Regions from separate parts of the Acidovorax sp. KPB24-03 genome, predicted to be linked through region 1. Evidence: predicted binding sites of a transcription regulator. Region 1 holds the regulator's gene; each other region holds the start of a gene.
What was found. The regulator FNR, encoded in region 1, switches genes on or off when oxygen is low (the NO sensors DNR and NnrR bind a similar motif). The targets are predictions, from matches to a motif close to TTGATNNNNATCAA.
Positions count from the first base shown of each region.

Region 2: the regulator FNR is predicted to act here: its motif matches at 2,731-2,744, upstream of ccoN (cytochrome-c oxidase, cbb3-type subunit I).
Region 3: the regulator FNR is predicted to act here: its motif matches at 17,251-17,264, upstream of AC27KI_RS05505 (OmpW/AlkL family protein).

Region 1 covers NZ_BAAJYR010000285.1:378-4,460, reverse strand. Annotated here, with positions in the region: partial or broken gene ccoG (cytochrome c oxidase accessory protein CcoG) at 1-1,209, shown strand, start outside; gene AC27KI_RS19255 (FixH family protein) at 1,295-1,579, shown strand; gene AC27KI_RS19250 (hypothetical protein) at 1,625-1,918, shown strand; gene fnr (fumarate/nitrate reduction transcriptional regulator Fnr) at 1,950-2,669, opposite strand; gene hemN (oxygen-independent coproporphyrinogen III oxidase) at 2,847-4,083, shown strand, end outside.
Region 2 covers NZ_BAAJYR010000200.1:571-6,200, reverse strand. Annotated here, with positions in the region: partial or broken gene AC27KI_RS17010 (HAD-IC family P-type ATPase) at 1-397, shown strand, start outside; gene ccoS (cbb3-type cytochrome oxidase assembly protein CcoS) at 397-534, shown strand; gene AC27KI_RS17000 (alpha/beta hydrolase) at 767-2,203, shown strand; gene ccoN (cytochrome-c oxidase, cbb3-type subunit I) at 2,798-4,237, shown strand; gene ccoO (cytochrome-c oxidase, cbb3-type subunit II) at 4,257-4,886, shown strand; gene AC27KI_RS16985 (cbb3-type cytochrome oxidase subunit 3) at 4,907-5,044, shown strand; gene ccoP (cytochrome-c oxidase, cbb3-type subunit III) at 5,069-5,630, shown strand, end outside.
Region 3 covers NZ_BAAJYR010000022.1:1,687-20,824, reverse strand. Annotated here, with positions in the region: gene AC27KI_RS05575 (2-isopropylmalate synthase) at 2-1,540, shown strand; gene AC27KI_RS05570 (serine hydrolase) at 1,714-2,754, shown strand; gene AC27KI_RS05565 (IclR family transcriptional regulator) at 2,882-3,685, opposite strand; gene AC27KI_RS05560 (arginyltransferase) at 3,753-4,490, opposite strand; gene aat (leucyl/phenylalanyl-tRNA--protein transferase) at 4,487-5,245, opposite strand; gene AC27KI_RS05550 (YgiW/YdeI family stress tolerance OB fold protein) at 5,453-5,863, opposite strand; tRNA gene AC27KI_RS05545 (tRNA-Asn) at 6,087-6,162, opposite strand; gene AC27KI_RS05540 (YbaN family protein) at 6,254-6,682, opposite strand; gene def (peptide deformylase) at 6,771-7,310, shown strand; gene AC27KI_RS05530 ([protein-PII] uridylyltransferase) at 7,429-10,023, opposite strand; gene map (type I methionyl aminopeptidase) at 10,140-10,955, opposite strand; gene purL (phosphoribosylformylglycinamidine synthase) at 11,177-15,175, shown strand; gene AC27KI_RS05515 (class I SAM-dependent methyltransferase) at 15,246-15,962, opposite strand; gene AC27KI_RS05510 (DUF808 domain-containing protein) at 16,199-17,191, shown strand; gene AC27KI_RS05505 (OmpW/AlkL family protein) at 17,336-17,932, shown strand; gene AC27KI_RS05500 (metal-dependent hydrolase) at 17,999-19,027, opposite strand.

The DNA of each region.
Region 1 (4,083 bases):
GGCGCGGCGCCTTTACCTGTTCGGGCTGGTGCTGTACCCGCAGGATTTCATCTACCTCACGGGCCTGCTCATCGTCAGCGCGATGTCGCTGTTCCTGTTCACCGCGGTGGCGGGGGCGCCTGTGGTGCGGCTTTCGCCTGTCCGCAGACGGTGTACACCGAGATCTTCATGTGGATCGAGCACCGGGTGGAGGGCGACCGCAGCGCCCGCCTGCGCCTGGATGCCGGGGGCTGGACCTTCGAGAAGGTGCGCAAGAAGGCGCTCAAGCAGTTCCTCTGGATCACGGTGGCGCTGTGGACGGGCTTCACCTTCGTGGGCTACTTCGTGCCCATCCGCCAACTGTCGGGCGAGCTCCTGGCGATGCAGGGCGGCTGGCAGATCTTCTGGGTGCTGTTCTACGGCTTCGCCACCTACGGCAATGCCGGCTTCATGCGCGAGCAGGTGTGCAAGTACATGTGTCCCTATGCCCGGTTCCAGAGCGCCATGTTCGACCGCGACACGCTCATCGTCACCTACGACGACGCGCGCGGCGAGCCGCGCGGTCCCCGCACCAAGACGGTGGATTACAAGGCCCGGGGCCTGGGCGACTGCATCGACTGCACGCTGTGCGTGCAGGTGTGCCCGGTGGGCATCGACATCCGCAACGGCCTGCAATACGAGTGCATTGGCTGCGGGCTGTGCGTGGACGCCTGCAACACCGTGATGGACAAGATGCACTACCCGCGGGGGCTGATCCGCTTTTCCACGCAGAACGGCGTGGCGGCTCGCTGGGGCCGGGCGCAGATGCTGCGCCGCGTGCTGCGCCCCCGCGTGCTGGTCTACAGCGCGTTGCTGGTGGCGCTGTGCGTGGGGCTGCTGTCCAGCCTGGTGCTGCGCACGCCGCTTAAGGTGGACGTGGTGCGCGACCGCGCCGCGCTCTCGCGCATCGTGGCCGGTGGGCAGCTGGAGAACATCTACCGCCTGCAGATCATGAATGCCACCGAGTCCGGCCAGCGCTACCGCATCGGAGCGAGCGGGCTGCAGGGGCTGCGCGTGGCGTCCGACGCCGAGGTGGAGATCGGCGCGGCCGAGTCCCGCTGGGTGGCCGTGCGCCTGCAGATCCCCTACGGCTCCGCGCCGCCCGGATCGCATGCCGTGCAGTTCGACGTGCAGGCGCTGGGCTCGGGCGGCCATGTCGCCGAGAAGTCGGTCTTCCTGGTGCCGCGATGAGCGCCGCCGGCCACACCGTCACCGTTTCAGGCGCCAGACCGCTGTTCCGACCGCATTTCTTCTTTTCCTGTCAGGAGTGAACACCATGCCATCCCCTATCGCCGCCGCACCGGCTCCCCTTCCTTCGGCCGCTCCCTGGTGGAAGTTCGGCTTCGTCTGGATGGTCATTGCCGGGCCGGCCATCGTGGTCGTGGCGGGTTTCACCACGCTGTGGGTGGCGGTCGTGCGCCCCGACCCGGTGGTGGCCGAGGACTACTACCGCCAGGGCATCGAGATCAACAAGACGCTGCAGGGCGCGCCGAACAGCCTGGCCCCGGCCATGAAGGCGCGCAACCATGCGGCCACCCCCGTGCAGGACCAGCCGCGCTGAAGGCGGCCTGTCCGCACCACCCCCCGAAACGAGGAGACAAGCGCAATGTGGACCCAACGCCTCATGTGGATTGCATGGCCCGCCTTCCTGATGGCGGGCGTGCTGGAAATGCTGGTCTTTGCCCTGGTGGACCCACAGGACATGCACTGGTTCGGACAGCCGCTGGCGCTCTCGCGCGAGGGGGTCTACACCATCGCCTTCTTCGCTTTCTGGCTGGTGACGATGGCGTCGAGCGCACTCACCACGCTGCTGGCCATGTCGCCGTTCGAACTGAACCGCTGCCCCGTGCCCGTGACCGACCGGCCCGCCGACTGCGCGCGCCACCACCCGGGCGCATGAAATGCCAGCGCCGGTGCCGCAGGCCGGCCGCTCAGTGGCAGTTCTGCGAGTTCACGATGCGCTTGAGCGCCGCGGTCTCCAGGATGCGCACGTGGCGCTGCTTGACCTCGACGATGCCGTCCTCGACGAACTTCGAGAAGGTGCGGCTCACCGTCTCCAGCTTGAGGCCGAGGTAGCTGCCGATTTCCTCGCGCGTCATGCGCAGCACGAGTTCGGACTGCGAGAAGCCCCGGGCATGCAGGCGCTGCACCAGGTTGAGCAGGAAGGCCGCCAGGCGCTCTTCCGCCCGCATGCTGCCCAGGAGCAGCATCACGCCGTGCTCGCGCACGATCTCGCGGCTCATGATCTTGTGCACGTGGTGCTGCAGCGCCGTGACCTCGCGCGACAGCTCCTCGATGCGGTCAAAGGGCATGACGCAGACCTCGGCGTCTTCCAGCGCGACGGCGTCGCAGGTGTGGTGGTCGCTGACGATGCCGTCCAGGCCGATGATCTCGCCGGCCATCTGAAAGCCCGTGACCTGGTCGCGGCCGTCTTCGGTGGCCACGCACGTCTTGAAGAAGCCGGTGCGGATGGCGAAGAGCGAACTGAAGGGCTCGCCATTGCGAAACAGGGTGGCCCCCCGCTTGACCTTGCGGCGCACGGCCACGATGTCGTCGATCCGCTGCAGTTGCTGATCGTTCAGGCCCAGCGGCATGCACAGCTCGCGAAGGTTGCAGTTCGAGCATGCCACTTTGATGGTTTGCGGATTCATGGGAAAAGGCCTTTGTGGTGAGGGGAGGGCGGGCGGCCGGCAGGGTGGTAGAGCCCGGGCGAACGCCGGGCACCTGTCATGGATCAATTGTGGCAGCGTGCGCCTGCAGAACCCTTGACCCAGGTCAAGGGTTTCCCCCGGGGCCTGCGGCACATTGGGCAGGCACAAGGAAATCCCATGATCGCTGTCACCCCTGAACTCCTGCGCCGCTTCGACGTGCCCGGCCCCCGCTACACCTCCTACCCGACCGCCGACCGGTTCGTGGAGGCCTTCGGACAGGACGACTACGTTCTCGCGCTGCAGCAGCGCCGCCTGGGGTCGGCCGCCAAGGCACTGCCCTTGTCGCTGTATGTGCACATTCCCTTTTGCGAGTCGCTGTGCTACTACTGCGCCTGCAACAAGATCATCACCCGCCACCCCGAGCGGGCCGAGGTGTACCTGCGCTATCTCAGCCGCGAGATCGACCTGCACACGGCCCAGTGTGGCGTGGGCCAGGTGGTGAGCCAGCTGCACCTGGGCGGGGGGAGCCCGACGTTCCTGTCGGATGACGGCCTGCGGTCGCTGATGGCCATGCTCCAGCGCAGCTTCACGCTTGCGCCCGGCGGCGAGTATTCGATCGAGATCGATCCGCGCACGGTGGACGCGGGCCGGCTGGCGCTGCTGGCGGAGCTGGGCTTCAACCGCCTGAGCTTCGGCGTGCAGGACTTCGACCCCGAAGTGCAGAAGGCCGTGCACCGCATCCAGCCGGCCAGCCAGGTCTTCGACCTGGTGGCCAGCGCGCGTGCGCTGGGCTTCGAGTCCATCAACGTGGACCTGATCTACGGCCTGCCGCGGCAGACACCCGAGTCCTTCGAGCGCACGCTCGAGCAGGTGGGCCGGTTGCGGCCGGACCGCATCGCGCTGTATGCCTACGCCCACCTGCCCGAGCGCTTCAAGCCGCAGCGCCGCATCGTGCCGGCGGATCTGCCGCTGGCGGCGTCGAAGGTGGCCATGCTGTCGCAATCGCTGCGGTCGTTCCAGGACGCCGGCTACGTCTATGTGGGCATGGACCACTTCGCGCTGCCGGGCGACGCCCTGGCCGTGGCCAAGCGCCAGGGCCGGCTGCACCGCAACTTCCAGGGCTACAGCACCCAGCCCGATTGCGACCTGCTCGGCCTGGGCGTGTCGGCCATCGGCCGCGTGGGCGCCACCTACAGCCAGAACGCCAAGACGCTGGACGAGTACTACGACTTCATCAACCAGGGGCGCCTGCCGGTGGTGCGGGGCCTGGCGCTCACGCGCGACGACCTGGTGCGCCGCTCCGTCATCATGGCGCTGATGTGCCAGGGCGAGGTGCTGTTCGAGCCGGTGGAGCAGGCGTGGCTGATCGATTTCCGGCAGTACTTCGCCACCGAACTGCAGGCACTGGAGGACC
Region 2 (5,630 bases), on a different contig from region 1:
GGCCATGGTGGGCGACGGGCTCAACGACGGCCCGGTGCTGGCGGGCGCCCATGTGTCGTTCGCCTTCGGCCGCGCCGTGCCGCTGGCGCAGTCCCGCGCGGATTTCGTGGTGATGGGCGGCGACCTGGAGCAGGTGGTGCAGACGCTGCTGCTGGCGCGCCGCACCCTGCGCGTGGTGCGGCAGAACCTGTGGTGGGCCGCGCTCTACAACGCGCTGTGCGTGCCGCTGGCCGTTGTGGGCTGGATGCCGGCGTGGCTTGCCGGGCTGGGCATGGCGCTCAGTTCGCTGCTGGTGGTCGCGAATGCGGCGCGGCTGGCAGCCGGTACCGGCTCCCCGCACGCTCCCGCTGCGGCACCAGCCGCCCACAGCGACGTGCCGCTGCTGGAAGGTGTGTGATGGACATCCTCTACCTGCTGATTCCCCTGTCCGTCGTGCTGGTGCTGCTGGTTTTGATGGGCCTGGGCTGGGCGGTGTCCCGGGGCCAGTTCGAGGATGTGGAGCAGGAGGGCGAGCGCATCCTGCGAGATGAATGACCGGAGCGCCAAGCCAAACCGTCCCGGCATTCAACGCCCGCCGCGTCACGCAGCGGCTGACGGGCCCCTATGGGGCTGACGGGCCCCTATGGCAGACCAACCGCTGCTGCCGCCACCCGTCGCCCGCGTGACAAAACGCGCGGGAAAACCCGCGCAGGGGTAACGCAAGCCGTGCCTAGACTGGCGCCGCCAATCCGGGCGTCATTGCTCCCCTAACGAGAGAGAGACAACCATGCAGCCGATCCGCTTTTTGATTCCTTCCCGCACGGCTGCCATCGGCGCCGTCAGTGCGTTGCTGCTCTCGGCTTGCGGTGGTGGCGGGGGCCTCGTGCCAGAGGAAAACCGCGTGCAAGACACCCGCACCAGTTTTGCCGTGGCCACCGCCAGCCTGCCATTCGCGGCCATGGATGGCACCACGGTGCAGACCGACCGCTGGAGCGGCACGAATGCCGGCGCGGGCTACCGTGTAGAGGTTCCGAAGAACTGGAACGGTATCCTGGTGATGTACGCCCATGGCTATGCGGGTGAAGGCAATGCGCTGACCGTGTCCAACCCGGCCTTCCGGCGCTACCTGATCGAAAACGGCTACGCCTGGGCGGCATCCAGCTACACCAAGAATTTTTATGACGTGCGCGTGGGCGTGGAAGACACCAATGCGCTGGCCAATGCGTTTGTGGCGATTGCCGCCGCCAACGGCCGTGTGCTGTCAGAGCCTGCCCGCACCTATGTCACCGGTGTCTCGATGGGCGGCCACATCGCCGCCGCCGCCATCGAGGACGAGGCGCAGCAAACGGCGGTCCACAAGCGGCGCTACCAGGGCGCCCTGCCGATGTGCGCCGTGCTGGGCGATCTGTCGCTGTACAACTATTTCGGTGCCTACCAGTTGGCGGCGCAGAAGCTGGCCGGTGTGCCCGCCGTCGCCGCACCCACCACCGACTGGGCCGCGCTCGCTCCGCGCGTGCGCGACGCCATGTTCGGCAGCCAGACATCGTTTGCATCGGTGACGCCGCAAGGGCAGAAGCTCAAAGACATCGTCATGAACCTGACCGGCGGGCCGCGGCCGATCTTCGACCAGGGCTTTGCCAATGCTCCGCTGCAAAACACCGTGTGGGGCACCTTCGGACGCGACGGCACCCTCAACGGCATCCTGAACAAGCAGGGAATCGACACCACCGGTACGGTCTACCGGTTCAATGCCAGCGCGGCAGAGGTGGCAGACTTCAACGCCACCATCGCGAAGTGGGTGCCGGCACCCGACGCCAACCGCCTGCGCACCGATGGCCTGCGCTGGGTGCCACAGGTCAATGGCCAGTTCCGCATCCCGGTGGTCACCCTGCATACGCTGGGCGACATGTACGTGCCCTTCCACATGGAGCAGGTCTACCGCGACCGCGTCGAGGCCAACGGCAATGGCCAGTGGCTGGTGCAGCGCGCCATTCGCGCCCCCAGCCACTGCGATTTCACCGTGGCCGAGCAGTCCGAAGCATTCAAGGCGATGGCCGATTGGGTTGAGAAAGGCACCAAGCCCGCGGGTGACGACGTGAAAACGCCCGCCACCGTCGCTGACGCACGTTATGGCTGCACCTATACCCGCAACGCAGGTGGGCGCGACGACAGTGCTGCAACCGTGGCGACCCGCGCAACCTTGCCCGGGTGCAGCGGCAGCTGATCTGGCGTCGACTCGAATGCAGGGCAAAGCCTTGTGGGGCGGGCCTTCTGGTACCGCCTCATGTGCGTCCCCTCTGCCGCTCAACCAGCCCAAGGGCAACTCTCCTTCGCTCCCTAAGCGGGACTGCGCCGACAGGAATCGCGGGTGTTTCAGGTCAGTGGCTACCAAGGTGCGTAGGCTCTTTCGGCTCGACGCAGAAAGGGAGTCTCGTCTGGGTGGTCGGTGTAGCGGCGAAGCAGTGACGTCCCTGCTGAACGACCAGTGAGGCCCGCCGTCCAGAATTTGGTCTTGGAAGGATGCCGAACCGCTCGTACACGCGGGTCTGGATCGCCTTGTTCATTGACAACACAGGTGTTGCGCTTCAGGTTCGAATCCGCCCGGTGACCGCGGCCTGACTCCTGATTTCTTGGTAGAGATCCATTGGCGATTCTCTGGTGGTTGCCGACTCATGCCAACCCTGTACGGGCAGCCGTGCTGCCAGTGGTTGGCCTGACGCTCTGTGACTCCGGCCGGATTCATCGCAACGATTGACATGCGTCAATGCCCCCAACGGGTATCCGGAAGAAACTTTCCGTGCAATCAAAGAGGTGCACGATGGAATCTCCAAAAACCGCTGCCGCGCATTACGACGACACCGTCGTGCGGCAGTTTTCGATCATGGCCGTGGTGTGGGGGGTGGTGGGCATGCTGGTCGGCGTCTTCATCGCCGCCCAGCTGGCCTGGCCGGAACTCAACTTCGGCATTCCCTGGCTCAGTTACGGCCGTCTGCGGCCGCTGCACACCAACGCGGTGATCTTTGCCTTCGGCGGCTGCGCGCTGTTCGCCACCAGCTACTACGTGGCGCAGCGCACCTGCCAGGTGCGCCTGTTCGCGGGGCCGCTGGCGTCGTTCACGTTCTGGGGCTGGCAGCTCGTCATCGTGGCGGCGGCCATCAGCCTGCCGCTGGGCTACACCACCGGCAAGGAATACGCCGAGCTGGAATGGCCCATCGACATCCTGATCACGCTGGTGTGGGTGTCGTACGCCATCGTGTTCTTCGGCACCATCGGCCGCCGCAAGGTGCGCCACATCTACGTGGCCAACTGGTTCTTCGGCGCGTTCATCCTGGCGGTGGCGCTGCTGCACCTGGTCAACAGCGCCGAAGTGCCTGCCGGCTGGATGAAGAGCTACTCGGCCTATGCCGGCGTGCAGGACGCGATGGTGCAGTGGTGGTACGGCCACAACGCCGTGGGCTTCTTCCTCACCGCGGGCTTCCTCGGGATGATGTATTACTTCATCCCCAAGCAGGCCGGCCGCCCGGTGTACAGCTACCGCCTGTCGATCGTGCACTTCTGGGCGCTGATCTTCACCTACATGTGGGCGGGCCCCCACCACCTGCACTACACCGCGCTGCCGGACTGGACGCAATCGGTGGGCATGGTGTTCTCGCTGATCCTGCTGGCCCCCAGCTGGGGCGGGATGATCAATGGCGTGATGACGCTGTCGGGCGCCTGGCACAAGCTGCGCGACGACCCCATCCTGCGCTTCCTGATCGTGTCGCTGTCGTTCTACGGCATGGCCACGTTCGAGGGCCCGATGATGTCCATCAAGACCGTCAACGCACTCAGCCACTACACCGACTGGACCGTCGGCCACGTGCATGCCGGCGCCCTGGGCTGGGTGGGCCTGATCACCATGGGTTCGCTGTACTACCTGATCCCGCGCCTGTTCGGCCGGGAAAAGATGCACTCGGTGCCTGCCATCGAGCTGCACTTCTGGATGTCCACCATCGGCATCGTGCTGTACATCGCCGCGATGTGGATCGCCGGCGTCATGCAGGGCCTGATGTGGCGCGCGGTCAACCCCGACGGCACGCTCACCTATACCTTCGTCGAAAGCGTGAAGGCCACCTATCCGTTCTACGTGGTCCGCTTCGCCGGCGGCCTGCTGTACCTGGGCGGCATGCTGGTGATGGCCTGGAACGTGTGGGCCACCGCCATCTCGGGCCGCTCGGTCAAGGTGTCGATCCCCGCCGTGAACACGGCCCATGCCTGAGCCCCGAGGAGCCCATTCCATGTCCGAACACAACCCCAAATCGGCCGGCTTCTCGCACGAGAAGATCGAAACCAACAACTTCCTGATGATCGTGCTGATCGTGCTGGTGGTCGCCATCGGCGGCCTGGCCGAGATCGTGCCGCTGTTCTTCCAGAAGTCCACCACCGAGCCCGTGACGGGCGTGCAGCCCTACACCGCGGTGCAGCTGCTGGGCCGTGACATCTACCTGCGCGAGGGTTGCTACAACTGCCACTCGCAGATGATCCGCCCCTTCCGCGCCGAGACGCTGCGCTACGGCCACTACTCGGTGGCCGGCGAGTTCGTGTACGACCACCCCTTCCAGTGGGGCAGCAAGCGCACCGGCCCCGACCTGCACCGCGTGGGCGGCAAGTACAGCGACGAGTGGCACCGCATCCACCTGAACAACCCGCGCGACGTGGTGCCCGAATCCAACATGCCCGCCTACAGCTGGCTGGAGAAGACGCCCGTCGATCCCGCCGTGGCCGCGCCGCGCATGAAGGCGCTGCGCACGGTGGGCGTGCCCTACACCGACGAGCAGATCGCCGCCGCGTCCGAGGAGGTCAAGGGCAAGACCGAGATGGACGTGCTCGTGGCCTACCTGCAGGTCATGGGCCGCGCCCTCAAGTAACGAACCGCAAGGAGCTGGTCATGGACATCACCACTGTGCGCATCGTCGCCACGCTGGCATCGCTGGCGTGCTTCCTCGGCATCCTGGTCTGGGCGTTCTCGCGCCGCAACCGGGCCCGGTTCGAGGAGGCCGCGCGCCTGCCCTTCGAGCAAGACTGATCCGCAAAAAACAATGAGAACGACATGAGTGACTTCACCCACAATTTCTGGTCGGTCTATGTGGCGGGGCTGACCGTGGTCGGCATCCTGGGCTGCCTGCTGCTGCTCTGGATCACGGCCCGCAAGAAGGTCGCGCCCAGCACCGACAACACCACGGGCCACGTCTGGGACGAGGACCTGCGGGAGATGGACAACCCCATGCCGCGCTGGTGGATGTGGCTGTTCGTGCTCACCATCGTCTTCGGCTTCGGCTACCTGGCCGTCTATCCGGGCCTGGGCCGCTTCGCCGGCCAGTTCGGCTGGACGCAGGCCGGCGAGTACGAGGCCGAGATGGCCAAGGCGCGCACCGAGCTCGCGCCGCTGTACGCCCGGTTCGCCGCGATGAAGACCGAGGACATGGCGGCCAACCCCGAGGCCATGGCCATTGGCGAGCGCCTGTTCATGAACAACTGCGCGCAGTGCCACGGCTCGGACGCACGGGGCAGCAAGGGCTTTCCCAACCTGTCCGACAACGACTGGCTGCACGGCGGCGCGCCGGAGAACATCCGCGAGACGCTGGAGAAGGGCCGCATGGGCACCATGCCGC
Region 3 (19,138 bases), on a different contig from region 1:
AATGGCAGACAAGCTGATTATTTTCGACACCACGTTGCGCGACGGCGAGCAGTCGCCTGGCGCATCCATGACCAAGGACGAGAAGCTGCGCATTGCGCGCCAACTCGAGCGTCTCAAGGTCGATGTGATCGAAGCGGGGTTTGCTGCCAGCTCCAACGGGGATTTCGAGGCGGTACAGTCCATCGCGCAAGCCATCAAGGACTCGACTATCTGCTCCCTGTCCCGCGCGAACGATCGTGATATTTCGCGCGCAGCGGAAGCGCTGAAAGGGGCCAATAGCGCCCGCATCCATACGTTCATTGCGACGAGTCCGCTGCACATGGAAAAGAAGCTGCGCATGACCCCAGAGCAGGTGCTGGAGCAGGCCAAGCAGTCGGTCCGATTCGCCCGCAACCTGATTGGCGACATCGAGTTCAGCCCGGAGGACGGGTACCGCAGCGAGATGGATTTCCTGTGCCGCGTCCTGGAAGCCGTGATTGCGGAAGGAGCCACCACGATCAACGTGCCCGATACCGTCGGCTATGCGGTTCCCGAACTGTATGGCAACTTCATCAAGACTTTGCGGGAGCGGATTCCCAACAGCGACAAGGCCATCTGGTCGGTGCATTGCCACAACGATCTGGGCATGGCGGTGGCCAACTCTCTGGCGGGCGTGAAGATCGGCGGTGCCCGCCAGGTCGAGTGCACGATCAACGGGCTGGGCGAGCGGGCAGGCAACTGCTCGCTGGAAGAGATCGTGATGGCCGTCAAGACACGCAAGGACTACTTCGGACTGGAGCTGGGCATCGAGGCCCAGCACATCGTGGCGGCCAGCCGCATGGTCAGCCAGACGACGGGGTTCGTCGTGCAGCCCAACAAGGCCGTGGTGGGCGCCAATGCTTTTGCGCATGCCAGCGGGATCCATCAGGATGGCGTGCTGAAGGCCCGTGACACCTACGAAATCATGCGGGCCGAGGATGTGGGCTGGTCTGCCAACAAGATCGTGCTGGGCAAGTTGAGTGGCCGCAATGCCTTCAAGCAGCGTTTGCTTGAATTGGGTGTGCAGCTTGACAGCGAAACGGACGTCAACAGCGCTTTCGCAAAGTTCAAGGAGTTGGCGGACCGCAAAAGCGAGATCTTCGACGAAGACATCTTGGCGCTGGTCAGTGGTGAGAGTGCTGCTAACGAGCAGGAGCAGTATGGCTTCGTGTCGTTGTCGCAGCACAGCGAAACGGGCGAGCGCCCGCAAGCCACCATTGTCTTCACCGTGGGCGGCAAGGAGGTGCGGGGCCAGTCGGATGGCAATGGGCCTGTGGATGCTTCACTCAAGGCCATCGAGTCGCACGTCAAAAGTGGGGCCGAAATGGTGCTCTATTCGGTCAATGCCATCAGCGGTTCGACGGAGAGCCAGGGGGAAGTGACGGTGCGGCTGCAGAACAGCGGCAGGGTGGTGAACGGGGTGGGCGCAGACCCCGACATCGTGGTCGCGTCAGCCAAAGCCTATATCAGTGCGTTGAACAAATTACAAAGTAAAGCCGATCGAGTCGCCGCACAAGGCTGATCATCGAATTTATAATTCATTCACTTTATTGAAAGGTCGCGCAAGGTATTGATCTTGCGCGACTTTTTTCGATTCTGTACACTGACAAACACTTTTTACCGCTTGGAGCATTCTGATGCACGTACGCCCTCGCGCTTCTTCTCGTTTTTTTTCGCACCGTCGCATTCCTTGCGATGAGCATTGCGCTCACGGCCACCTCGGTGCACGCGGCAGAGCGAAAGAAGGTGCAGGTCAAGAAGCAGGCTGCATCTTCGACTGCCAAACAGCGTCCTGTGGCACGCTCTGCCACGGTGGTTTCCCGCAAGGCGGTGACCCGTGTCAAGGCCACCACCCGCGCATCTGCGCGCAGCGTGAAGGTCGCCACTCGCATGGTGGCCGTCCCTGAAAAGTTGTCCTTCGGACAAGTCGCCGGCCTGCACTCCCTCACCGATCCCCTGGATTTGAAGTCCAGCGTGGCCTTGGTCATCGACCAGGAGACCAACGAAGTCCTGCTGAGCAAGAACGACCATGCCGTTCTGCCCATTGCATCGCTGACCAAATTGATGACCGGGCTGCTCGTATCGCAAGCCCACTTGCCGATGGATGAGCCCATCACCATCACGCAAGACGATGTGGATACCGAGAAGTTCAGCAGTTCTCGTTTGGCCGTGGGCACGACCCTCACGCGGGGCGAGATGATGCATCTGGCCCTCATGTCCAGCGAAAACCGTGCGGCACATGCCTTGGGCCGCACCTTCCCTGGCGGACTGGAGGCTTTTGTCGCGCAGATGAACGCGAAGGCGAAGCTGCTGGGCATGACGGATACCCGCTATGTGGAGCCCACGGGCCTGTCCAGCCATAACCAGTCCAGTGCCCGCGATCTGGCCACCTTGGTCAATATTGCCCATGGCGATCCCATGCTGCGCGAACTCACTACGTCTCCCAGCTATGAAGTGGCCGTGGGGCGCCGCACGCTGCAGTACAACAACACCAATCGGCTCGTGAAAAGCCCGGCTTGGGACATCGGCCTTCAGAAGACGGGCTACATCTCCGAAGCAGGCCGTTGCCTGGTGATGCAGGCTCAGATATCGGGCCGCAAGCTGATCATGGTTTTCCTGGATTCTGCAGGCAAGTTCAGCCGCCTGGGCGATGCTGAGCGCGTGCGCAACTGGGTGGAAAAACTGCCTTCCATTGGTGGTGCGCCCACCCTTCACGCCATCGGCACGAAGCCCTAACGCAACTCGGTCCCCGCCTGTTCTGAATGGCAGGGCTTGAGATCAGGAGAGGCGAAAGACCAAAGGCGATCCGACCCCTTTGAACCACGCGCATTGTTTGCCATGCGCGTTTTTTTCTTGGGGCATGCTAGGGGGCAGTTGTTTTGTCGCGCCGGCTGGTGGAATAACCCAGGGCCTGGGAGATTTCGCTGGCAGTCGCCTGGAGCTTTGGCAGCCAGTTCTCATCCAGGCGATCCGCAGGGGCGGAGATCGAAAGGCCTGCGACCAGATGGGCCTGGTCGTCGTACACGCCCGCTGCCATGCAGCGCACGCCAAGTTCGAGTTCCTCGTTGTCTCGCGCAATACCGTATTGGCGGGCTTTGCCCAATTCGCGCTCCAGCACCGGCAGCTGCGTGATGCTGTTGCGGGTGTGTCCTGACAGGCCAGTGCGCATCGCATAGGCTCTGACCCGCTGAGGATCGTCTGCGGCCAGAAACAGTTTGCCCGTCGACGTCAGATGCAGCGGCGCTCGGCCGCCGATGGCACGGACCACCTGCATGCCGGAGCGTTCGCTGTAGGCTCGCTCGACATACACGATCTCATCGCCCTGGCGCATGCTCAGATTGACGGGCTGCTGGATCAGCTTGTGCAGGTTGCGCATCGGGGTCAGCGCCGCATCGCGCACGCTCAGGCGCGCTTTCACTAGGTTGCCCAATTCCAGCAAACGCATGCCGAGGCGGTAGCTGCCTGATTCCGGGCGGTCCACAAAACGGCCGATGGTCAGGTCGTTCAGGATGCGGTGGGCCGTGGAAGGGTGCAAACCGGTCTTCTCGCTGATTTCCTTGAGGGAAATCGCTTCCTCGCGCGAGGTGAGCACGTCGATGAGTGCAAACATGCGCTCCAGCACCTGGACGCTGGGTTTGGCGGGCGCGCCGGCATCGTCTTTTTTCATGGTGATGTGTGTTGACGAGAAGCGCGCATTTTATCTTGTGAAATGCAGGGCGGCCGTCTTCACCATCTCATGGCGCGAGTCTCCATTCGCCGTTGGTCCGCAATTCATGGGGCAGGAAGCGTGCCTTGTAGTTCATCTTCGGGCTCTCTTCGATCCAGTAGCCCAGGTAGACATAGGGCAGATCCAGAGTGCGCGCCTGCTCGATCTGCCACAGCACGTTGTAGGTGCCGTAGCTGCAGCTGGGGTCGGGTTCGTAGAACGTGTAGACGGCAGACAAGCCGTCGTCCAACACGTCCAGAATCGAGACCATCCGCAATGCACCGGGTGTGCCGTCCAGGTCGGGTTCACGGAACTCCACGAGCCGGGAGTTGACCCGGCTCTGCAGCAGGAACTGGGTGTACTGGTCGATGCTGTCGTGGTCCATGCCGCCGCCGCAGTGGCGCAGGTTCTGGTAGCGCAGATAAAGCTGGTAGTGCTCGGGCACGTAGCCCAGGCGCAGGACGCGTGCCTGCAGGTTTCCGTGCTTCGCCCATGCGCGGCGCTGGCTGCGATCGGGCTTGAACGATTTGGACAGCACGCGCAGCGGCGTACAAGCTTGGCAGCCATCGCAGTAGGGGCGGTAGGTGAACATGCCGCTGCGGCGAAACCCCCGCGACACCAAATCCGAATACACATCGTTCTGGATCAGGTGGCTGGGGGTGGCAACCTGCGAGCGTGCCTGCCGTGCAGGCAGGTAGCTGCATGGGTAAGGGGCCGTGGCATAGAACTGCAAGGTGTGCAGCGGCAGATCGTTGAGTTGCGTCATCCCGGATTCCCATTAGGGGGCATCAGCGCAGTCCAGTATACGGGCTCGAATTTCCAGGAAACCGGTGCTTCCCGGGAGGCCTTTGCCACGTGGTCGAGGAACCGGGCGCGGTCTATTTCATGGGCGCCGAAAGACGCCAGATGGGCTGTGTTCTGCTGGCAGTCGATGAGCGCCACGCCGTGGTGCCGGCACAAGCACACGAAAGCTGCGAGCGCGACCTTCGATGCATCGGTGGCGTGGGCGAACATCGATTCGCCAAAAACGGCTTTGCCCAGCGCGATGAAGTACAGCCCGCCGACGAGCCGGCCGTCGACCCACGCCTCCACGCTGTGCGCAAAGCCGGCGGTGTGGAATGCACGATAGGCGTCCACCATCTGCGGCACGATCCAGGTGCCGTTCTGGCCCGACCTTGGCGTGCCGGCACAGGCCTTGATGACCGCGCCGAAGTCATGGTCCACGCGGATTTCGCACTGGGGCGAGACGCGGAATTTCTGCAAGGTGCGGCGCAGTGAACGGTGCAGATGAAATTCCGCCACGGGCAGCACCATGCGGGGATCGGGGCTCCACCAGAGCACGGGTTGACCGGGGCTGAACCACGGAAAAATGCCTTGCTGGTAAGCACTTTTCAATTGGGCGACGCTGAGATTTCCACCAGCGGCCAGCAGTCCCGGGGCCGCGGATTCGCTGCCCCAGCTGAGCGCCACGCTGGGAAATTCGTCGCCGGGTTGCAGCCAAGGCAAATGATCGTCAGCCATGCACAGGGAAAAATGGAAGAAGCAATGCATTGTCGCCGAGTGCGCAGGGCTGCGGGGCGGGGAGGCCACCTTCGGATCGGTTGTGCGGAGACTGCTTGGATGGAGTCGATCCGAGCCTGCCTTCAGCAGGCGATGGCAAAAAGGCCATCCCCGCGGATGGCCTTTCACTGGGGCGAGTGGCGGCGCTCGGGCCGCAGCCTCATCCGATCAGGGAATCAGGTGAACCTGCTCCACCTCGAACTCCATTTTGCGGATGCCCTTGTCGACCTCTCCCACCAGTTCCACCCGCTGCTGGGCACTGATGGGTTGGCCTGCCGGAAAGCGTTTGTCCGAAATCTCGACGGGCATGCGGCCGCTGTCGTCTGCGAAGGTGTAGTTTTTGCCACCGTCATGGGACACGATGCGGCCTTGCAGGCGGACGTGCTGGTCGTCCGTGGCGGTGTCGAGCAGTTGCTTGACCGTCATCGTGGGCACCGAGGTGGGCCCGGTGTAGCCACTGCCGGCTGCGGGTGCTGCAGCATGTTCGCCCGTGGTGGGGCCGGTGTACTGCGCCATGGCCGGTGCGGCGGCGCCCAGCAGGCCGAGGGTGAGAACGAACGCGGTGGTGGTTTTCTGCATGGATTCACTCCTTTGGGATGATTGAATGGCCTGCGGGTTGGGTGACCCGCAGCAAGGAACCACAAAGGATGCCGAAGCGGCAGAGGGCAGGGTGTAGGCGATGGCCGGACGGCCGGTTCGGTCGATGTCGGCAATGCCTGGTCAAAAAATCACGGGACCGGCAAACAAAAAAGCCCGCTATCGATGAAATAGCGGGCTTTTTCACAGCTTGGAAGGCTGTCGATGGCTCCTCGACCTGGGCTCGAACCAGGGACCTACGGATTAACAGTCCGGCGCTCTACCGACTGAGCTATCGAGGAACAAGACTTAGATTATATACACAAAAAGTGAGCAAATTCGAAGAACTGCGGTTGCCTGATGGATCGGGTTGCAAGTTGCCTCACATGGCCCTCAACGGGCCGGCTCTGGCCGTTGCCACAGCCAGGCGAGCACGCATGCCATGCACAGCGAAGCGCTGATGGCCACCCAGCGGGGTGCGTGGCTGAAGATGAGCACGGCCGCCGCGAGCGCCATGAGGATGCTGGCGCTCCACTTGGCGCGGCGGCTCACCTGGCCGCCGTTGGCCCAGTCGCGCAGCATGGGGCCGAAAAGCGGGTGGCGCCACAGCCACGCATGCAGCCGGGGCGAACTGCGGGCCGCCGCCCAGCCGGCCATGAGGATGAACACCGTGGTCGGCAGGCCGGGCACGAAGATGCCGATGATGCCGGTCACCAGGCTCAGCACCGCAAAGCACAGCAGCAGCCAGCGCACCGGCAGGGGCAGCGGAGCAGGGCGGGGCGGTGGCGGTGGCAAAGGCGCTGGCGGGGGCGGGGGCGGCATGCCTGGATTGTGCCTGCGGCATGGGGTTGGTCGGCGCGCTATGCTGCGGGCACTTCGACGCTGACCGTCGGCCCTTCTTTTCATTCCCATGACCGTTCAACACATTCTCAAGATGGGCGATCCGCGCCTGCTGCGCGTGGCCCAGCCCGTGACCGAGTTCGACACCGACGCGCTGCACCTGCTGGTGCGCGACATGCTGGACACCATGGAGGCCGTCAATGGCGCCGGCCTGGCCGCGCCGCAGATCGGCGTGGATCTGCAATTGGTGATCTTCGGCTCGGACCGCAAGAACCCCCGCTACCCCGACCGGCCCCTGGTGCCGCGCACCGTGTTGCTCAACCCGCAGATCATCCCGCTGGGCGACGAGGAGGAAGAGGACTGGGAAGGGTGCCTGTCCGTTCCCGGCCTGCGCGGCAAGGTGCCGCGCTGGTCCCGCATCCGCTACCAGGGCCTGGACCCGTATGGCGACCCGATCGATCGCACGGCGGAGGGGTTCCATGCGCGCGTGGTGCAGCACGAATGCGACCACCTGATCGGCAAGCTCTACCCGATGCGGGTGCGCGACTTCACCCAGTTCGGCTACACCGAGGTGCTGTTTCCCGAGCTCGCCGACGCGGAAGACGACTGACGGACCAGGCAAGCGTTGCCTCGGAAAATATGAATGGAATTGGCCGCCAGCGCAAACAATACTAGGGCGTTATGCTATCAAATAAGTAGCATCGGATGGGGCGTATCCCAGTGGCCCTTCACTCGGACAACGCGTTCAGCAGTTCGGTCTCGATCTGGATCTGCCGTGCGTTGCTCTGCAGTTCCGGGCCGTGCACGAGGAAGGTGTCTTCCACGCGCTCGCCCAGGGTGCTGACCTTGGCCAGCTGCACGCTCAGGTGGTGGCGCGAAAGGATGCGCGCCACCAGGTAGAGCAGGCCCGCCCGGTCGCTGGCGGAGATGTTGATGAGCCAGCGCTGGGCTTTCTCGTCGGGGCGCAGCGTGACGCGCGGGGCCACGGGAAAGCTCTTCACGCGGCGGGAGACGCGCTTGCGTGCCGGCTCGGGCAGGCCCGCGGTTTCGTCCTCGATCGCGCGGGCGAGATCGCTCTCCACCATGTGCGTGAGTTCGCGGTAGTGCCCGGCCTGCTCCGAGGCCACGACCTGGAACGTGTCGAGCGCGCAGCCATCGTGGGCGGTGTGCACCCGCGCATCGAGGATGCTGAAGCCCGCCCGGTCGAAATAGCCGCAGATGCGGGCGAAGAGGTCGGGCTGGTCGGGCGCATAAACCGCCACCTGCAGACCTTCGCCCGCCAGCGACTGCCGCGCGCGGACCACGGTGCGGCCGGTACCCACGTAGCGCGAGAGGTGGCGCGTGTGCCAGGCGATGTCGGCGGCTTCGTGCCGCATGAAATAGCCCACGTCCAGCGTGTCCCACAGCTTCTTGTGCGCCTCGAACGGCTGGGCCTGCAGCGCCAGCATGACCATGGCTTCGCGCTTGCGGGCCTCGATTTCGGCGGCGGCATTGGGGGCGTGGCCGCCCAGGGCGCGCAGCGTGGCGCGGTACAGGTCTTCCAGCAGCTTGCCCTTCCACGCGTTCCAGACCTTGGGGCTGGTGCCGCGGATGTCCGCCACGGTGAGCAGGTACAGCGCGGTGAGGCGGCGCTCGCTGCCCACGCGCTGGGCGAAAGCGCCGATCACGTCCGGATCGGACAGGTCCTGCTTTTGCGCGACCTGGCTCATGGCCAGGTGCTCGCGGACCAGGAACTCGACCAGCGCCGCGTCTTCCTCGTCCACGCCGTGCTGGCGGCAGAAGTGGCGCACTTCCTCTGCGCCGATCTTGGAGTGGTCGCCGCCGCGGCCCTTGCCGATGTCGTGGAACAGCGCCGCCAGGTACAGCAGCCACGGCTTGTCCCAGCCGCCGGCCAGTTGCGAGCAGAACGGGTATTCGTGCGCATGCTCGGCCATGAAGAAGCGGCGCACGTTGCGCAGCACCATCAGGATGTGCTGGTCCACGGTGTAGACGTGGAACAGGTCGTGCTGCATCTGGCCCACGATGCGGCGAAACGGCCAGAGGTAGCGGCCCAGCACCGAGGTCTGGTTCATGAGCCGCATCGCATGCGTGATGCCCGAGGGCTGCCGCAGGATCTTCATGAAGGTCGCGCGGTTGACCGGGTCGCGGCGGAAGGCGCTGTCCATCGCCCCGCGGGCGTTGTAGAGCGCGCGCAGCGTGCGCACCGACAGGTCCTTCAGCCCCAGCGTGGTTTCGTAGAGCAGGAAGGTTTCCAGGATGGCGTGGGGTTGCTTCTCGTACAGGTCATCGCTCGCCACCTCGACGAGGCCGGCCTTTTCGAAGAAGCGGTCGTTGATGCGGTGCAGTTCGTGCGTGGAGGGGCTGAGCCGCTCCTCGATGTTCAGCAGCAGGATCTGGCTGAGCTGCGACACGGCCTTGGCCGCCCAGTAATAGCGGCGCATGAGGGTTTCGCTTGCGCGCATGGCCAGGCGCTTGCCGTCGGGCGAGTGGGAGCGGTAGCCGAACGATTCGGCCACGGCGGTCTGCAGGTCGAACACCAGCCGGTCCTCGTGGCGGCCGGCCACGGCGTGCAGCCGCGCGCGGATGAGAAACAGCACGGCCTCGTTGCGCTCGATCTGGGCCACCTCGAACGGCGTGGCCATGCCGTTGGCGGCCAGTTCGCGCCAGTCGCGTCCCAGGCCGGCCGCGCGGGCGACCCACAGCACCGTCTGCAGGTCGCGCAGGCCGCCGGGCGACTCCTTGCAGTTGGGCTCCAGCGAGTAGGGCGTGTTCTCGTACTTGGTGTGGCGCTGGCGCATCTCCAGCGTCTTGGCGATGAGGAAGTCCTGCGCGTCCATCTGCGCGTCGTAGCGCTGCTGGAACGCGGCGAACAGCGGCGAGCTGCCGCAGACGCGGCGGGCTTCGAGCAGCGAGGTCTGCACGGTCACGTCGGCCGCGGATTCGGTCAGGCACTCGGCCACCGTGCGCACGCTGGAGCCGATCTCCAGGCCCGCGTCCCAGCAGCTGCCGATGAACGATTCGATGCACGTGGACAAGGCGCAGCCGGCCCCGGGCGTGGCGCCATCCGGTAGCAGGACGAGCACGTCCACGTCGGAATGGGGAAAGAGCTGCGCCCGGCCGTAGCCACCCACGGCCACCAGCGCCAGGTCGTCCGGCATGCCGGCGCGCTGCCACAGCTGGCGCAGCAGGCGGTCCGCCAGGGTGGAGAGCTTGTGCAGCAGGGTGCGAACGCCGCGCGTGGAGGCGCCCGTGGATTGCAGCGACGCGAGCAGGGTGGCCTTGTCTTGGCGGTAGGCGTCGCGCAGGGTTTGCAGGTCGGTCATGGACGGCGGCGGGGTGGCGGGTGCGGATGGGGCGACTGGGTTGGCAGGTTAGCACCAGGCAAAGCAAGAACCGTGCGCCCGGCCGCCGCGCGGCCGGCCCGCGCGCCGTGTTCCGGTCAGGTCTTCGTGGCGGTCACGAAGGCTGGCAGCGGCGGCGATCCGGCCGACAGGGTGAGGACTTCGTAGCCGGTCTCGGTCACCAGCACGGTGTGCTCCCACTGCGCCGACAGGCTGCGGTCCTTGGTCACGATGGTCCAGCCGTCGTTGCCGAACTCCTTCACCTCGCGGCGGCCGGCGTTCAGCATGGGCTCGATGGTGAAGGTCATGCCGGGCAGCAGCTCATCCAGCGTGCCGGGGTAGCCGTAGTGCAGCACCTGGGGCTCTTCGTGGAATTTCTGGCCGATGCCGTGGCCGCAGAACTCGCGCACCACCGACAGGCCGTGGCCCTCGGCGTACTTCTGGATGGCGTGGCCAATGTCCCCCAGGCGGGCGCCGGGCTTGACGCGCTGGATGCCGATCCACATGGCGTCGAAGGTGAGGCTGCACAGGCGCTTGGCGGCGATGGAGACGTCGCCGATCAGGTACATGCGGCTGTTGTCGCCGTACCAGCCGTCCTTGGTGATGACGGTGACGTCCACGTTCATGATGTCGCCCTTCTTCAGGGGCTTGTCGTTCGGGATGCCGTGGCAGACCACGTTGTTGATCGACGTGCACAGCGACTTGGGGTAGGGCGGATAGCCCGGCGGCTGGTAGCCGATGGTGGCGGAGATGGTGCCCTGCTGCGCCATGCATTCGGCCGCGAGGCGGTCGATTTCGTTCGTGGTGATGCCAGGCTGGATGTGGGGCGCGATGTAGTCCAGCACTTCCGAAGCCAGTCGGCATGCCTCTCGCATGCCGGCGATGCCTTCGGCGTCTTTGATGGTGATGCTCATGGGGCCAATTATCCCATCGGCGCTTGGCCGATGCGGGCCACGCGGGCGAAGGCCTCGTCGGCGATGCGATCCGCCCCCGGTAAAATGCCGGGCTCAGCATTCTCCGCACCCTGCCCAGCCGGCCCCAGTCAGCGGCCGGCGGTCCAGGGTGGGGCCGCACCTTTTCCATCACCCAACAGGCCGCCGAAGTGATCTCGCCGACATCGTCCACGAAGCCCTCCTTGCACCTCAGCACGTTCGAAGGCGGCAACGCCCTCAGCGCCTTCCGCATGCGCCAGCTGCTGCCCGCGCTGCAGGCCATCCACGACCGCATCACGGGCATCGCCGCCCGCTTCGTGCACCTGGTGGCCACCGACGCGGTGCCCACCCCGGCCGAAACCGATCGCTTCGCCGCGCTGCTGACCTATGGGGACCCCTACGGCGGCCCGGCCGATGGCCCGGCCATCGTCGTCACGCCGCGCCTGGGCACGGTCTCGCCCTGGGCGTCGAAGGCGACCGATATCGCGCACAACTGCGGCCTGGCGCTGCGCCGCGTGGAGCGCATCACCGAATACCGCCTCTCGCTCAAATCCGGCCTGCTGGGCGGCACGCCCACGCTGACCGACGCGCAGCGCGGGCAGATCGCCGCGCTGCTGCACGACCGCATGACCGAGTCGGTGGTGTGGGACCGCTCGGGCGCCGAGGCCCTGTTCACCGAGCTGCCGGCCGCGCCGATGGAGTTCGTCGATGTGCTGGGCGGCGGGCGCGCGGCGGTTGAGGCGGCCAACGCCCAGTGGGGCCTGGCCCTGGCCGACGACGAGATCGACTACCTGGTCAATGCCTTCCAGGGCCTGGCGCGCAACCCCACCGACGTGGAGCTGATGATGTTCGCGCAGGCCAACAGCGAACACTGCCGCCACAAGATCTTCAACGCGCAGTTCACCATCGACGGCGAGAAGCAGGACAAGAGCCTGTTCGCCATGATCCGCAACACCCACCAGCTGGCGCCCCAGCACACGGTGGTGGCGTATTCGGACAATGCCTCGGTCATGGAAGGCACGCGCGTCGAGCGGTTTTTGGCCAAAATGCCCGCCAGTGCAAATTCCACTAGGGCAGTGTGCTATGAAAAGAGTAGCGTCACGAACCACATCCTGATGAAGGTGGAAACGCACAACCACCCCACGGCCATCTCGCCGTTCCCCGGCGCTTCCACCGGCGCGGGCGGTGAGATCCGCGACGAGGGCGCCACGGGCCGCGGCTCCAAGCCCAAGGCGGGCATGACTGGCTTCACGGTGTCCAAGCTCTGGGGCGGCGAGTTCGGCAAGCCCGAGCACATCGCCAGCCCGTTGCAGATCATGGTGGAAGGCCCCCTGGGCGGCGCGGCGTTCAACAACGAGTTCGGCCGGCCCAACCTGCTGGGCTATTTCCGCGAGTACGAGCAGTCGGTGGGCGGCGTGGACCGGGGCTACCACAAGCCCATCATGATCGCCGGCGGCCTGGGCACCATCGATGCGGGCCTCACGCAGAAGATCGAATTCCCGGCCGGCTCGCTCCTGATCCAGCTGGGCGGCCCGGGCATGCGCATCGGCATGGGCGGCAGCGCGGCCAGTTCCATGGCCACGGGCGCGAACGCGGCGGAACTCGATTTCGACTCCGTGCAGCGCGGCAACCCCGAGATCGAGCGCCGCGCGCAGGAGGTCATCAACCACTGCTGGGCGCAGGGTGCGGCCAACCCCATCCTGGCGATCCACGACGTGGGCGCGGGCGGGCTGTCCAATGCCTTCCCCGAGCTGACCAACGACGCCGGCCGGGGTGCGCACTTCGACCTGCGCGCGGTGCAGCTCGAGGAGTCGGGCCTGGCCCCGAAAGAGATCTGGTCCAACGAAAGCCAGGAGCGCTACGTGCTGGCGATCGCGCCGCAATCGCTGGAGCAGTTCCGCGCCTTCTGCGAGCGCGAGCGCTGCCCGTTCGCCGTGATCGGCACGGCCACCGAGCACCGCCAGCTGGTGCTGGAGGACACGGCCGCAACCGGCGATCAGAAGCTGCCGGTGGACATGCCCATGGAGGTGCTGCTGGGCAAGCCGCCCAAGATGCACCGCGACGTGAAGACCGTGCAGCACGAATTCGCGCCCATCGATCTCACGGGCGTGGCGCTGCAAAAGGCGGTGATCGACGTGCTGGCTCACCCCACGGTGGCGAGCAAGCGCTTTCTCATCACCATCGGCGACCGCACGGTGGGCGGCTTGTCGCACCGCGACCAGATGGTGGGCCCCTGGCAGGTGCCGGTGGCCGACTGCGCCGTCACGCTGGCCGACTTCCAGGGCTTTGCCGGCGAGGCCATGAGCATGGGCGAGCGCACGCCGCTGGCCGCTATCGACGCGCCCGCCTCGGGCCGCATGGCCGTGGCCGAGGCCATCACCAATCTGCTGGCCGCGCCCATCGAGCTGCCGCGCGTGAAGCTCTCGGCCAACTGGATGGCCGCCTGCGGCGAGCCCGGCGAGGATGCAGCGCTCTACGCCACCGTGAAGGCCGTGGGCATGGAGCTGTGCCCGGCGCTGGGCATTTCGATCCCGGTGGGCAAGGATTCGCTGTCCATGCGCACCCAGTGGAAGGATGAAAGCGGTGCGAAGAAGGTCACCTCCCCCGTGAGCCTGATCGTCAGCGCCTTCGCCACGCTGGCCGACGTGCGCGGCACGCTCACGCCGCAGCTGGACGCGGCGCAGGACGACACCACGCTGGTGCTGATCGACCTGGGCCATGGCAAGGCCCGCATGGGCGGCAGCATCCTGGGCCAGGTGCTGGGCCAGAGCGGCGACGTGGCGCCCGACCTGGACGATGCGCAGGACCTGGTGCGCCTGGTCGATGCCGTGAACGCGCTGCGCGCCAAGGGCCAGATCCTGGCCTACCACGACCGCAGCGACGGCGGCCTGCTGGCCGCGGTGGCCGAGATGGCCTTCGCCGGCCATGTGGGCGTGGCGCTGAACGTCGATCTGCTCGTGACCGAGGGCGACGGCATCAGCGACAGCCGCATGGAGACGGGCGACGCCAAGAACTGGGCCTCGCAGGTGAGCGCGCGCCGCGAGGAGCTGACGCTCAAGGCGCTGTTCAACGAAGAGCTGGGCGTGGTGCTGCAGGTGCGCACCGCCGAGCGCAACGAGGTCATGCAGACCCTGCGCGAGCACGGCCTGTCCCGGTCCAGCCACTTCATCGGCAAGACGCGGCCTGCCTCGTCCACCATGGACGCCGGCAAGGGCGAGCTGCAGGTGTGGCGCGATGCCAAGAACGTGTTCAGCGCCACCCTGTCCGACCTGCACCAGGTGTGGGACGCGGTGAGCTGGAAGATCACGCAGCAGCGCGACAACCCGGCCACGGCCGATGCCGAGCATGCCGCCGCAGGCGTGCCCAATGATCCGGGCCTGCACGTGGCGCTCACGTTCGATCCGGCCGAGGACGTGGCCGCGCCGTTCCTGAACCTCGCGCGGCCGAAGGTCGCCATCCTGCGCGAGCAGGGGGTCAACTCGCACATCGAGATGGCCTATGCCTTCACCGAAGCGGGCTTCGAGGCCTACGACGTGCACATGACCGATCTGCAGGCGGGCCGCGCGCAGCTGTCGGACTTTGCCGGCGTGGTCGCCTGCGGCGGCTTCAGCTACGGCGACACGCTGGGCGCGGGCATCGGCTGGGCGCGTTCGATCACGTTCAACCCGGTGCTGTCGGAGCAGTTCCAGGGCTTCTTCGGCCGCAAGGACACCTTCGGCCTGGGTGTGTGCAACGGCTGCCAGATGTTCGCCGAGCTGGCCGACATCATTCCCGGCGCCGAGGCCTGGCCCCGCTTCACCACCAACCAGAGCGAGCGCTTCGAGGCGCGGCTGTCGCTGGTGGAGGTGCTGGAATCGCCCAGCCTGTTCTTCGCCGACATGGCGGGCAGCCGCCTGCCGATCGCCGTGGCGCACGGCGAGGGCTACGCCAACTTCAAGTACCGCGGCGACCCGGCCCAGGCCATCGCCGCCATGCGGTATGTGGACCACCACGGCGCGGCCACCGAGCAGTACCCGTTCAACCCCAACGGCAGCGCGGGCGGCCTCACGGCGGTGACCACGGCCGATGGGCGCTTCACGGCCATGATGCCGCACGCCGAACGCGTGTTCCGCAACGTGCAGATGAGCTGGACCAGCGGCGACCGCAGCGCGCTGAGCCCGTGGATGCGCATCTGGCGCAACGCGCGCCGCTGGGTGGGCTGAGGAAGGCCGAAGAGCCGGAAGCGCGCCCGGCGCGCTCCGGCGGCCTGTGTGCTCGTGCCGTCTTCGGCGTTCAGGTGCGGCAGTACACCAGCAGCCGGCCCTTGTAGGCGGGCGCATCGTCCAGCGCGGCACGGTCCAGCCGTTCTTCGCGCAGGCCGAAGCCCTGCGCGGCCATCTGCTTGCTGAAGGCGGCGCGGTTGCCCCGGTCCGGGTCCACGATCCAGACCTGGGCCGCGGGGCCCGCGTGCAGGCCGATGAAATGCGCGAGGCTGGCGCGGGCATCGCGTTCGTACAGCAGGTCGCTGCCCATGATGAGGTCGAACAGCCCGTGCACCGGGCCGCCGTGCGCCTGCGCGAGCGGGCTCTCGTCCTGCTGCGGCGGGCCCAGCGCTTCGCCGCTGCCCCATTGGCCCTGTCGGTACTTCATGGTGCCCATGCCGTTCAGGCGCAGGTTCTCGCGCAGGAACGTGCCGGCCAGTGGGTGGCAGTCGCTCGCGGTCACGTCGGCGCCTTGCCGGTGGCACACCAGGCTGGCCAGCGCCAGGCCGCAGCCCAGCTCCAGGATGCGCTCGCCCGCCTGCACGGGCCGCGCCGCCATGCGCGCGGCCAGTTGCGCGCCCGAGGGCCACAGCAGGCCGAAGAGGGGCCAGGCGGCGGAGGAGATGCCCAGGGTTTCGGCGTCGCCGAGGGGGTCGGAGAACTGCTGGCGGTCCAGCAGGGAGCGGATGACGAGGTCGTCGACGCCGGCGATGGCGATGTTTTCTTGCTTGGTCAGGTAGCCTGGCATGCGGCGGGAGCGAGAGCCCGCGTGCAGGACCCCGATATCGGTGGGAAGGCCGCCAGTATGCGCCTTGCACCGACACGGACCCATCGCAGGGCGTTGCTATAGTGGGCGCCGCCTGGGCGATGGGCGCCAGGCTTTTCGGCCGGCATGCCCGGCCCGCGCGCCGTTCCCGTGGCCTTGCAGCCTTTCGCCGCCGTGCCCGTGGACCCGCTCCCTCCCTCGATTTTTTAAGGATTCCCATGGCCGGTGCCAGCCTTTTGACGCTGCTCGACGATATCGCCACCGTTCTGGACGACGTGGCCCTGATGACCAAGGTCGCTGCCAAGAAGAGTGCCGCCATGGCCGATGACGTGTCCGTCATGACCAAGGTGGCGGCGCAGAAAACCGCCGGCGTGCTGGGCGACGATCTGGCGCTCAATGCCCAGCAGGTCACGGGCGTGCGCGCCGATCGCGAGATTCCCGTGGTCTGGGCGGTGGCCAAGGGCTCGCTCGTCAACAAGGCCATCCTGGTGCCGGCCGCGCTGCTGATCAGCGCCTTCATTCCCTGGGCTGTGACGCCGCTGCTCATGGTGGGCGGCGCGTTCCTGTGCTTCGAGGGTGCGGAGAAGCTGGCGCACCGGTTCCTGCCCCACGGCGATGCCCCCAAGGAAGAGGCGGGCCGCGAGGCGCATGCCCTGGCCAACGCCAACCCGGCGGTGGACATCGCCGCCTTCGAGAAGGACAAGGTCAAGGGCGCGGTGCGCACCGACTTCATCCTGTCCGCCGAGATCATCGCCATCACGCTGGGCACGGTCGCCAGCGCCCCGTTCGGGCAGCAGGTGGCCGTGCTGGCCGGCATCGCGCTCATCATGACGGTGGGCGTGTACGGCCTGGTGGCCGGCATCGTCAAGCTGGACGACCTGGGCCTGTGGCTCACCCGCAAGACGGGTCGCGCCGCGCAGGCGCTGGGCCGCGGCATCGTGGCCGCCGCGCCCTGGCTCATGAAGGTGCTCTCGGTCGCCGGCACGGCCGCCATGTTCCTCGTGGGCGGCGGCATTCTGGTGCATGGCGTGCCCGTCGTCCACCACGCGGTCGAGGGCCTGGCCGCATCGGCGGCCCAGTGGCCGGCGGGCGGCCTGTGGCGCGTGCTGGTGCCCAACCTGCTCAATGCGGTGGTGGGCATCGTGGCCGGTGCCGCCGTGCTGGCGGTGGTCACGCTGGTGCAGCGCATGCGGGGCAAGGGCGCGCACTGAGAGCGGGGAGGAGGGCGCTTTGCGGCCCTCGTGGCGCTGCGGCACAACCTGCCGGCGGTTTGATCCATGGCAAGGCCGTCCAGGCCGTTTGCCGGCCCAATGCATGCACGGGGGTCGTCCCCGTTCAACGCATCGAGTTTCCGTATGAAAAAAAACCTGCTGGCCCTGGCCGTGCTGTGCGCATTGACCTCCGGCGCCGCCTTCGCGCAAACGGCGGAAGGCCCCTGGCTCGTTCGTGCGCGTGCCGTGAACCTGGATTCCTCCAACAAGGACAGCACCGGCCTGGGCCTGTCGATCAACGACAAGACGCTGCCTGAAGTCGACATCTCCTATTTCTTCAACCGCAACATTGCCGCCGAGCTGGTGCTGACCGTGCCCCAGAAGCAGCGGCTGTCCTCCAGCGCCCTGAACGCGCAGATCGGCACGCTCAAGCATCTGCCGCCTTCGCTGATGCTGCAGTACCACTTCGACACCGCGGGCTTTCGTCCCTACGTGGGCGCTGGCGTGAACTACACGCGGTTTTCCAGCGTGCGCCTGCCCGCCGGCGTGAGCATCGACAAGAGCAGCTGGGGCGGCGCCCTGCAGGTCGGCGTGGACATTCCCCTCACCAAGAACCTGGTGCTGAACTTCGACGTGAAGAAGGTCTACATCCAGACCGACGTGTTCGCAGCCGGTGCCAAGCTGGGCACCTTCAAGATCGATCCCGTGCTGGCCGGCGTGGGCCTGGGCTGGCGGTTCTGACCGCGGGCCGCGGGTGCGGCCACTGACAGACTGGTGGGGAAAGCCGGCGCGTGGCGCCGGCTTTTTTCATGGGGCCGTGCCAGCACCGAACGGCCCCGAGCCGCCCGCATGCCCCCACATGCGCCGCCACAGCGCGGCGAGGGCCGTGCCGATGTCCGGGCGCTGTCCGCGCAGCGCCACCTCGGGCTGGCCGGCATCCAGCTGCGCGGGTGTGCCGAGATCGAACTGGAAGCTGTAGTCAGGCTCCTGCCCCATGCGCAGATCGGTCACGAACACGCGGCCGTCCCGCGAACGCATGCGATAAAAGCCGTGGCTGAAGCGCGCCACCCGCTGCACGTCCGGCACGGTCCCGTAGCGCTGGATCAGCGGGGCCCCGCGCTCGTGCACCGTCCATTGCATGGGCCTGTTGCCGTCGGCCAGGGCATAGAAGCCTTCGGCATATTGGGTGGGCGTGACCGCCACCACGCGCCACAGCAGGGTGTTGAACGGGGTGGGTGTCACCAGCACCGTCTGCACCGGCAGGCCCTGCGTGCGCAGCGAGGCGATCGCCACGCCGGTGACGTGCTGCTGCACGCCCACGCTCCACGCCAGGTAGAGCGTGCTGAGCGCCAGGCCCCAGCGGTTCCAGCGGGCCCCGACCGGCGGGCCGCTCGCCAGCGCGGCGACCACGCCGACGATCAGCGGCACGGTGTACAGCGGGTCGATGATGAAGATGCTGCCCACCCCGTACGGGTGGCTGGTGAACGGCTTCCAAAGCTGGGTGCCGTACACCGTCATGCCATCCAGCAGCGGGTGGGTGACGAGCGCGAGCCACATCGCCAGCCACCACCTTCGCCAGCCGGCCTGCTCGCCATGCAGGCGCGCCACCAGCGCGCCCAGGGGCAGCGAAAACAGGCTGAGGTACAGCAGGGCATGGCTTTCCGCCCGGTGCTCGACCATGTTGGCAATGGCATTGCCGTGGTCGATGAAGGCGTCCAGGTCGGGCAGCGTGCCCGCCACCGCACCCCACAGCGCGGCTTTCCAGGGGGCGGTGCGCCGGCCCATCACGGCGAGCGAAACGGCGGAACCAAGGGCGATCTGGGTCAGGGAATCCATGGCAGCGAAGCAGGCCGTGGTAGCCGGCCGGTGGTGTCGATCGGCGGAGTGTGGCGCAGCCGCGCGGGCGCGCCATGGGGCCCGAGAAAAAACCGTGCGGTGGCGGGGATG